DNA from 2 places in the Kurthia populi genome. Region 1 is predicted to be linked to the other one. Evidence: riboswitches for the same ligand, from Rfam matches in the RefSeq annotation. Region 1 holds a riboswitch; the other holds the start of a gene.
What was found. Region 1 has a riboswitch for S-adenosylmethionine ahead of ACFSY7_RS00110 (O-acetylhomoserine aminocarboxypropyltransferase/cysteine synthase family protein). Riboswitches for the same ligand answer to the same signal wherever they lie in the genome.
Positions count from the first base shown of each region.

Region 2: linked by a shared signal. The riboswitch ahead of ACFSY7_RS01285 (methionine ABC transporter ATP-binding protein) and the one ahead of ACFSY7_RS00110 (O-acetylhomoserine aminocarboxypropyltransferase/cysteine synthase family protein) in region 1 are both predicted to bind S-adenosylmethionine.

Region 1 is NZ_JBHUOR010000002.1:12,860-17,722, forward strand. It holds gene nfsA (oxygen-insensitive NADPH nitroreductase) at 11-748, opposite strand; gene ACFSY7_RS00105 (SLC13 family permease) at 879-2,354, opposite strand; SAM riboswitch class I at 2,601-2,706, shown strand; gene ACFSY7_RS00110 (O-acetylhomoserine aminocarboxypropyltransferase/cysteine synthase family protein) at 2,808-4,082, shown strand; gene ACFSY7_RS00115 (homoserine dehydrogenase) at 4,319-4,863, shown strand, end outside.
Region 2 is NZ_JBHUOR010000008.1:41,054-45,916, reverse strand. It holds gene ACFSY7_RS01310 (acyl-CoA dehydrogenase family protein) at 1-372, shown strand, start outside; gene ACFSY7_RS01305 (arsenate reductase family protein) at 563-919, shown strand; gene gcvH (glycine cleavage system protein GcvH) at 1,063-1,443, shown strand; gene ACFSY7_RS01295 (toprim domain-containing protein) at 1,555-1,899, shown strand; gene ACFSY7_RS01290 (thioredoxin family protein) at 1,913-2,227, shown strand; SAM riboswitch class I at 2,283-2,388, shown strand; gene ACFSY7_RS01285 (methionine ABC transporter ATP-binding protein) at 2,549-3,574, shown strand; gene ACFSY7_RS01280 (methionine ABC transporter permease) at 3,564-4,232, shown strand; gene ACFSY7_RS01275 (MetQ/NlpA family ABC transporter substrate-binding protein) at 4,286-4,863, shown strand, end outside.

The DNA.
Region 1 (4,863 bases):
TTTAATGCGCTTATTTCCACGTAAAGCCTTTTGAAGCTAAGAAGTCCTTCATATGTGGACGCTGTTGTTTCACTAAGTAATCTGCCATTTGGCGTGTCCAGTTTTCATTCTTTTGGTTGGCATTACGATTTAAGTAATAGTTATTTAAGTCTTCATCATATTGAGATAAAAGCGCATCATACTTTTCAACATCATAGCCATTTTCGTGGACGATAGCATCGATTGGTAGACGTGGTTTTGAATCATTTGTTTTTGTCGGTGTACCAAGTGTCATCGCAAACATTGGGAACACGTACTCAGGCAGGTTAAATAGCTCGCTAATTTCTGCGGCTCCTGTACGTGCACCACCGATATAGCAAATGCCATAGCCTTCTGATTCAGCGGCTACAACGAAGTTTTGTGCGAATAAGCCAACATCATTGACACCAACTAAAATATTTTCGGCTGTATCTGCCGTAATATCGACACCGTATTTTTGACCAGCGATTTGTAGGCGCTTGAAGTCGACGCAAAATAAGAGTGAGGCGCCAGCAGTTTTGAATTGGAAGTCATTTTTTGAAAGCTCGCCGAGTTTTTGTTTTTTCTCTTCATCGGTCACATAGATGACGCTATAGGCTTGGACGAAATGAGAAGTGGCTGCCATTTGAGCGGTTTCTAACATTTCATATACTTTTTCTTTCGGAATTTCTTCGCCTGTATATTTACGCACCGATGTGTGATTGCGTAATTGTTGTTGTACATCATTCATAAAAAAGCCCCCTATATGTAAGTTTGTAAATCCAGTTTAACTATAACGGATTTTGCCATTTAGTGGCTACCAAAAGCGCTTTGAATTTATGAAAAAAGAGCGCTCATTTTTGAACGCTCTGTTGGTCGGTTTATAATAAGCCAAGCCATTTCCAGTAGGTTGCGCTGAATAATAATATGAGTAAATAACCGGCAATTGTAAGTGGAATCCCTGACTTTAAGAAATCTTTGACTGTAAAGGCGCCTGTACCATAAGCTAGCATATTTTGCGGGGCACTTACTGGTAACAGGAAACCAAAGCTAATAACAAATTGCTGAATTAAGACAAAGCCGATAGCATCTGCAGGGAGTTGAATCGTTGTTGTGAGTGCGATTAAAATTGGAATGAGCGCAGACGATAAGCTCGTTGCACTCGCAAAGCCTAAGTGAATCAAAATATTAAAGGCACTTACTAGCGCAATTGTTGAAAGAATTGGCATATGTTCAAGGCCAAGTGAACCAAATACAGTGGAAGATAACCACTGAGCTCCCTGTGTATCAAGCAGTACAGTACCAAGTGCGATACCGACTGCAAAAACAATAATTGTACCCCATGGAATAAGTGCTTCAACAGACTTCCAGGATTCGAAGACACCGATTTTTGGTGTTAATAATAATGCAATCGCAAAAATTGTGACTGTTGTTGTATCGAATTGATGAAGGCGACCTTCTGTTGACCAGAAAAATAACAGTAGTAGTGAAATGACAATTAGGCGAATTTCAGTAGCTTTTAATTTACCTAATTCATCGAGCTGCTGTCTAATAACATCCTTGCCGCCTTCAATGACATTTGTTTCAGGTTTGATAAGCTTGATCATCACGAAAAATAAAATAACGGACATAATGAGTGAGAACGGAGCGGCATAAAGGAACCATTGACTCCATGACACATCAACATTAAATTCTTTATTAATAAAGCTGAGTGCAACCATGTTTTGTGCGGCAGCGGTTTTAATACCGACATTCCAGATGGATACGGATTGGACGGCTGTAATAACGAGTAATGCGGCAAGTCTACTATTTTTAGCAAGTCCAAATGCAGCAACCATTCCGAGTAAAATAGGTACAACAGCGCCAGCTCGTGCGGTAGCACTTGGCACGAAAAATGCTAAAATAATTGATACTAAAATGGCGCCAAAAACAATGTTTTTTGTTTTAGTACCAACAATATTTAAAATCCATAATGCTAAGCGTTTATGCAGGTTTGTCGCTTGCATCGCTGCTGCTAAAAACAGTGCAGCGGCAACGAGGGCAACAGCAGAATTAGAGAAGCCTCCTAAAATCATTTTTAAGGCACCAGCAGTTGTATACGTAGCAGAAGGGTCTTCAATTGTTGGCGCAAAGCCAAGTGAAATTGCTGTAATCGCAATAATCATTGCGGCGCTAACTGGATAGGATACAGCCTCTGTCACCCATAAAATAACGGCAAATGCGAGGATGGCAAGACTGCGTTGACCAGCAATTGGGACATCGCCGTTATTCGGAAGAAATGTAATGATAATGAGAGCAAGAAACGCTAAAGCAATCCATAATCCTTTTAAATTCTTTTTCTCTTTTTTTTCAGACATAGCATATAACACCTTCCTTTTACTTACAATTATAGGCTGTTTAAGGGATGTAATTTTGTGCAAAAGTTAAAACTTTCGTAACAGCAGTCGTTAACGAGCGAAAGAAGTATGTTTTTTAGCGGATATGTGCATATATTTCTTATAAAGACAGTAAATTTTAAAAAATTAGAAAATTCTGTTGACGCGTATGTGTAAGTTCGTTATACTGATGTACAATCAGATGGAACAAAAAAATCAAATCATATACCTTTATCAAGAGTGGCGGAGGGAATAGGCCCTGCGATGCCCGGCAACCAGTATTTTTACTACGGTGCTAAATCCTACAGATTGAATCGGATCTGAAAGATAAGGGGAGGACTATTGCTTATACAACCCTCTTCTTATGAAGAAGGGTTTTTTATTTTTCCTTCTTTCTCCCGATGTTCCATCGGAAAATTTTAGGAGGAAATGAATATGACAGAATTTCAAAAAGAAACAATCGCAATCCATGGTGGCCAAACGCCAGATCCAGAAACAGGTGCTATCGCAGTACCGATTTATCGTACAACGGCCTATAAGTTTAATGACTCTGAACATGCGCGTAAGTTATTCGCATTAGAGGAGCCGGGAAATATTTATTCTCGTATTATGAATCCAACAGTCGATGTATTTGAAAAGCGTGTCGCACTTCTTGAAGGTGGCACAGCAGCAGTAGCGCTATCATCAGGTATGGCGGCCATTGCGTTCTCGATTTTAAATATTGCGCGTGCGGGGGACCATATCGTTGCAGCTAATAGTCTATATGGTGGTACATATAATTTATTTGCCAACACACTGCCTCGCTACGGCATTACAGCGACCTTTGTAGATGAGCGTCATCCAGCTGAGTTTGAAGCGGCGATTCAGGAAAATACAAAAGCGATTTACGCTGAAACAATTGGGAATCCAAGTCTTACCATTGCTGATTTAGAAGCATTAGCAGACATTGCACATAAACATGATATTCCATTAATTATTGATAATACATTCGCATCACCAATCGGTTCAAATCCAATCGAATTCGGTGCAGACGTAGTTATTCACTCTGCGACAAAATGGATTGGTGGCCATGGTACAACGATTGGTGGCGTTGTTGTCGACGCGGGTAAATTTGATTGGACGCGTGGTAAATTCCCAGATTATACAGAGCCAGATGCTTCATATCATGGGATTCGTTACGGTATTGATGCAGCGAGTGCCGCCTTTGCGACGCGCCTTCGTGTCATTTTATTACGTGATTTCGGTCCGACATTAAGTGCAGATGCTGCATTCAACTTTATTCAAGGTTTAGAGACGATTCATTTACGTGTACCTCGTCACAATGAAAATGCCGCAAAAGTTGCTGCATTTTTAGACGGGCATGACAAGGTAGAATGGGTTCGCTACAACGGTCTTGAAACGAGTGAAAATGCTGCACTTGCAAAAAAATATTTAAAAAATGGTGCCGGCTCCGTATTAACATTTGGTATTAAAGGGGGACGCGAGGCAGGTCGTCAGTTAATCGATACAGTTGAATTATTCTCACATGTCGCAAATGTTGGCGATGCGCGTTCACTAATTATCCACCCCGCATCGACAACACATCAGCAACTAAGCGCAGAAGAATTAATTGCTTCAGGCGTGCCTGAGGAACTTGTGCGTTTATCGATCGGTTTAGAAAACGCCGATGACATTATTGCAGCGCTTGAAAAAGCATTCGCAAGTATTTAAGAAATCAACTCGGCTCATTTGCCACCAACAGAAAAAATGGCTAACTCATTCGTTTGTCCATTGAACACTTTGTGACCGCCTAGAGGAGACAATTGTCCATCGAAGAAAGAATTTTCTTGAAATTATGCACCTTATCGTCTAAACTAAGTATAATTGTTTCTAATGAAGGAACATTTGTACTCTCGGTAAGTACAAAAAGAGCGTTTAGAAGAAAAAGCATTTGGAGGCGAACAAATATGGCATCAGTCAAGGCAGCAATCTTAGGTTTCGGTACGGTTGGACAAGGCATTTACAACATCGTTCATGAACGTCGTGAGCATTTCAAACAAACGTTAGGCGTAGAAATTGAAGTCGCAAAAATTTTAGTGCGTGACGCATCAAAAGTACGTGAAGGTATTGATTCTTCACTATTTACAGAGTCATTTGACGATATTTTAGCGATTCCAGATTTAGAGGTCGTGTTTGAAGGTATTGTAGGTGAGGACCCAGCGTATGGTTACTTAGATCAAGCGATTGAAAAGGGATGTCACGTTATCACAGCGAATAAAGTGATGTTTGCACGATACGGTCAAGAACTACAATTAAAGGCCAAGAAAAAAGGTGTACAAGTAGGCTACGAGGCAACGACGGCGGGCGGCGTGCCTGTTATTAAAACAATGCAAAACCTACTACGCGTCAATGAAGTAAAACAAGTGCAAGGCATTTTAAATGGCACGTCAAACTATATCCTAACGCAAATGCGCGCAGAGGAATTACCGTTTGATGTCGCACTAAAGGCCGC
Region 2 (4,863 bases), on a different contig from region 1:
GCAGGGACAGCAGCGCTTAAATATGGTAACAAGCTAGAAGATGAGCAAGAAATTCTTGTGAATATCGCCAATATCGCGAACCAATTATTCGCGATGGAATCAGCGGTATTACGTACGCAAAAAGCGATTGACCGCGATGGTGCAGACAAAGCGGCTCAAAAGCTATTGTATACAGAAATCTTCAGCCAAGATGCCTTTGAAACAATCTTAGCAGAAGCGCGTGATACGCTAGTGAACTCATCATCAGGTGACAACCAACGTATGATGCTATCAGCACTTCGTAAATTTGGTCGTTATGCACCGAAGAAAACGATTCGCTTAAAACGCCAAGCGGCAGAAGCATTAATTGCAGCTGAAAAATTCATCGTGTAAGTGACTCGGGTATGGAAGTAAGAGGCCTTACCCGAAAGACAACTACACAATACTCCCATATTACTGTAGGCCATGTAAATAATGAGAAGGGTAGATGCAGTGGGTGCGTCTATCCTTTTTCTTTTCGTATTTGCAAAGGCTTTCAAATGTCTATACAATAGAGGAAACGAGAAGGGGGTACGCATACAAAATGGCGATTCAGTTTTACCATTATCCAAAATGTACGACATGTAAAAAGGCGTCAAAATGGTTGAAAGATGAAGGCATCGACTTTACGGCATATGACATTACGACAGACACACCGACGAAGGATGAGTTACGCAAGTTTTATGAACTAAGTGGGCTTCCATTGAAGAAATTTTTCAATACATCTGGCATGAAATATCGTGAGTTAGGATTGAAAGATAAGCTTGCAGATATGTCAGAAGACGAACAATTAGCACTTTTAGCGTCAGATGGTATGTTAATCAAGCGTCCTCTCACTACGGACGGTAAAAAAGTAACTTTAGGCTTTAAAGAGCAGGAATTTGTCGAAGCGTACAAATAGTGTCCATTATGGACGACCAAAAATCGCTTGAAATGCTGTTGTAACAAGATGTATGACCTTTAGAAAGTTCGGAATTACCCTTGTCAACACGCGGAAAACGTGACACAATAAAGATGAAATTACATAAACGGAGGGAATAAACAATGAGCGTTCCAACAAATTTACGTTACACAGAAGATCACGAATGGGTTAAATTAGAAGATGGTAAAGCAGTAATCGGTATTACTGAATTTGCACAATCAGAACTTGGCGATATCGTATTCGTTGAACTACCAGCAGTAGGCGACGAAATCGGTGCTGGCGAATCATTCGGTAGTGTAGAATCTGTAAAAACAGTTTCTGAATTATACTTACCAATCGCTGGTAAAATTCTAGAAGTAAACGAAAACTTAGAAGATTCTCCAGAGCTAGTAAACGAATCGCCATACGAGCAAGCTTGGATGGTCGTTGTTGAACCTGCAAATGAAGCAGACGTTGAAAGTTTATTAACTGCAGAACAATATCAAGAAGCAATCGCTGAATAATATTAGCATCACAAAGAGCTACCTCAACTGGGGTAGTTCTTTTTTGTGTAGAGTGCATGCGCTGTGGTATAACTAAAGTAGAAGACGGGGAAGCTTGTGGAGGTGGCAGAAATGGTGACAGACAAGGTGTTAATCGTTGAAGGAAAGCAAGATAAGCTACGCATTTTGCCCATACTAAATGAAGTGGTCGAAATTATTTGTACGAATGGTACGATAAGTGAGGACCGACTAGAGGAGCTACTTGCACCGTATGAGGACAGTGACTTATATGTGTTTTTTGATGCGGATGAGTCCGGTGAGAAAGCGCGAAAGCTCGTGCAGCATTATTTTCCTCATGCCGAGCATTTATACACGCGACGAACGTATAAGCAAGTCGAGCATACACCGCAAAATTATTTAGCTTTCGTGCTAGCAGCAGCTGATTTTCAAGTGAATCCCGCCTATTTAATACGATAAGGAATGACATGTAATGAAAGAATGGTCTCGCGAAGAATGGGAGCAAGAACGTACAAAACATGACGTCACGGCTTTTTATTTATATACGCCAATGTGCGGCACATGTGCAGTAGCGTCTAAAATGATGGACGTCACAGAGCAGGTATTGCCACAAATCCCAATGGGGAAGGCAAATCTAAATTATATGGAACAAATTGCATACGATTATGAGATTGAAAGTGTGCCATGTCTACTAATTTCAGAGAATGGGCAAGTGCGCGATAAAGTATACGCATTTCAATCCGTACCAAATTTGTATGAAAAAATTTTAAATAAGTCATTGACGTAAAAATATCAGAGTGTTAAAGTAGAAACCAACAATAAAATAAAAACTTATGTCGTTACTCTTATTTAGAGAGGTGGAGGGAAGTGCCCTATGAAGCCCGGCAACCGTCGCAGTATGTGATATGGTGCCAATTCACGCAAAGTCATTACTTTGGGAGATGAGAGAACGGTTTGACACGATACGTTAAACCCTTCTGTTGCTCTAAAAAACAGAAGGGTTTTATTTTTTTTAGCAGTTTAAATTGGACGACGACAAAGCATAGTATAATTGTTGGAATTTGAATAATCAGAGAGTTCAAAAGTTTTAGAACAAGGTGGAATGACAGTGATTCAGTTAGATAATGTTTCAAAACAATACAAAACAGCGAATGGTTCTCTAACGGCTGTCGATAATGTGAGTTTAACAATTCAGGATCGAGAAATCTTCGGCATTATCGGATACAGTGGCGCCGGAAAAAGTACGATGATTCGTTTACTTAACGGCTTAGAAAAGCCGACATCAGGCGACGTGCTTGTCAATGATGTCAATATTTCAAAGGCACGCGGCAATGCACTACGCAATGCGCGTCATCATATCAGCATGGTATTCCAACATTTCAATTTATTATGGTCACGTACGGTAGCGGAGAACATCGCATTTCCACTTGAGATTGCGGGAGTGAAAAAGGATGCGCGTGAAAAGCGTGTGAAAGAATTGATTGCACTTGTTGGGCTAGAGGGACGTGATGATGCGTATCCATCGCAGTTATCAGGCGGTCAAAAGCAGCGTGTCGGCATCGCCCGCGCGCTTGCTAATAATCCAACTGTGCTGCTTTGTGATGAAGCAACCTCTGCACTTGACCCGGAAACAACGGATGCGATTTTAGACTTACTTGTGAGCATCAATGAAAAATTAGGCTTAACAATCGTGCTGATTACGCATGAGATGCACGTTATCCGTAAGATTTGTCATCGTGTGGCGGTCATGGAGAAAGGGAAGGTCGTTGAGCAAGGGAATGTTCTTGAAGTATTCCAAAACCCACAAGCACCGATTACAAAACGTTTCGTGACGCAAGCAACGTCAACGGGTCAAAAAGAATCGGTTGCACAAATGCTAGAGGATTACCGCGAAGGACAGTTAATTAAATTATTCTTTGTAGGCGATCAAACAGAGCAACCTGTCATTACAGAAATTATTCGCAAGTTTGCGGTAGACGTCAATATCGTACACGGTAATATCTCACCGACGAAGAGTGGCCCGTACGGCACGTTAATCGTCCAGTTGACTGGTTCAGATGCTGATGTCGCAGCTGCGATTCAATATTTAGAAAATAAGGGTATCAAATCGGAGGTGATTAGTGATGTTGACTAATTTATTTCCGAACGTCGATTGGGAAAAAATGTGGATAGCTACAGAAGAAACACTTTACATGACCGCTATTTCAACAATCTTAACGTTTATTATTGGTTTAGTATTAGGGATTGTATTATTCCTAACAAGTCCACATCAGTTATGGGCAAACAAGTTAGCAAACTGGCTAACAGGTGCGGTTGTGAACATTTTCCGTTCGATCCCGTTCATCATTTTAATTATTTTATTAATTCCATTTACAAAATTCCTACTAGGCACAATGCTTGGTGCGAATGCAGCGTTACCAGCACTGATTATTGGTGCAGCCCCATTCTATGCGCGTATGGTTTTAATTGGCTTACGTGAAATTGATAAAGGTGTGATTGAAGCAGCGCGCTCAATGGGTGCGAAAACATGGACAATTATTACAAAGGTATTAATTCCAGAGGCGTTACCAGCATTAATTTCAGGTATTACGGTAACGGCGGTAGCACTTGTCGGGTACACAGCAATGGCGGGTGTTATCGGCGCGGGTGGCTTAGGGAATCTAGCCTTCATGGATGGCTTCCAGCGTAGCCGTACGGATGTGACATTAGTGGCGACGGTGCTTATTTTGGTCATCGTCTTCATCATCCAATTTATCGGCGACTTGATTACAGCAAAAATTGATAAACGATAACGCATTTGCGTCATCTATAAATAAATATAAGAGGGAAAAGGGGATTTACGAGTATGAAAACATCTAAAAAATTAGTAGCAAGTTTATTAACAGCATCATTAGCACTTGGTTTAGCAGCATGTGGTTCAGACGATTCAAAAGGCGATGATAAAGAAACGAAATTAGTTGTTGGTGCATCTAACGTACCACACGCTGAAATTTTAGAAGAAGCGAAACCACTTCTTGAAAAAGAAGGCGTTGATTTAGAAATTAAAACATATCAAGACTATGTACTACCGAATAAAAACTTAGCTGACGAAGAAATTGATGCGAACTACTTCCAACATCAACCTTACCTAGATCAGCAATTAAAAGACAATCCTAAATATGATATCGTGAGTGCAGGTGGTATTCACGTTGAACCAATGGCTGTTTACTCTAAGAAATACAAATCATTAGATGAATTACCTGATGGCGCAACAATTATCATCTCGAACTCAGTAGCAGAGCAAGGGCGTATTTTATCATTACTTGAAGCGAATGGCTTAATTACGCTAAAAGAGGGTGTAGATAAAACAGCTGCTGAAATTAAAGATATCGACAAAAATCCGAAAAACGTAAAAATCGAAGCGAAGGTTTCTCCGGAAATGTT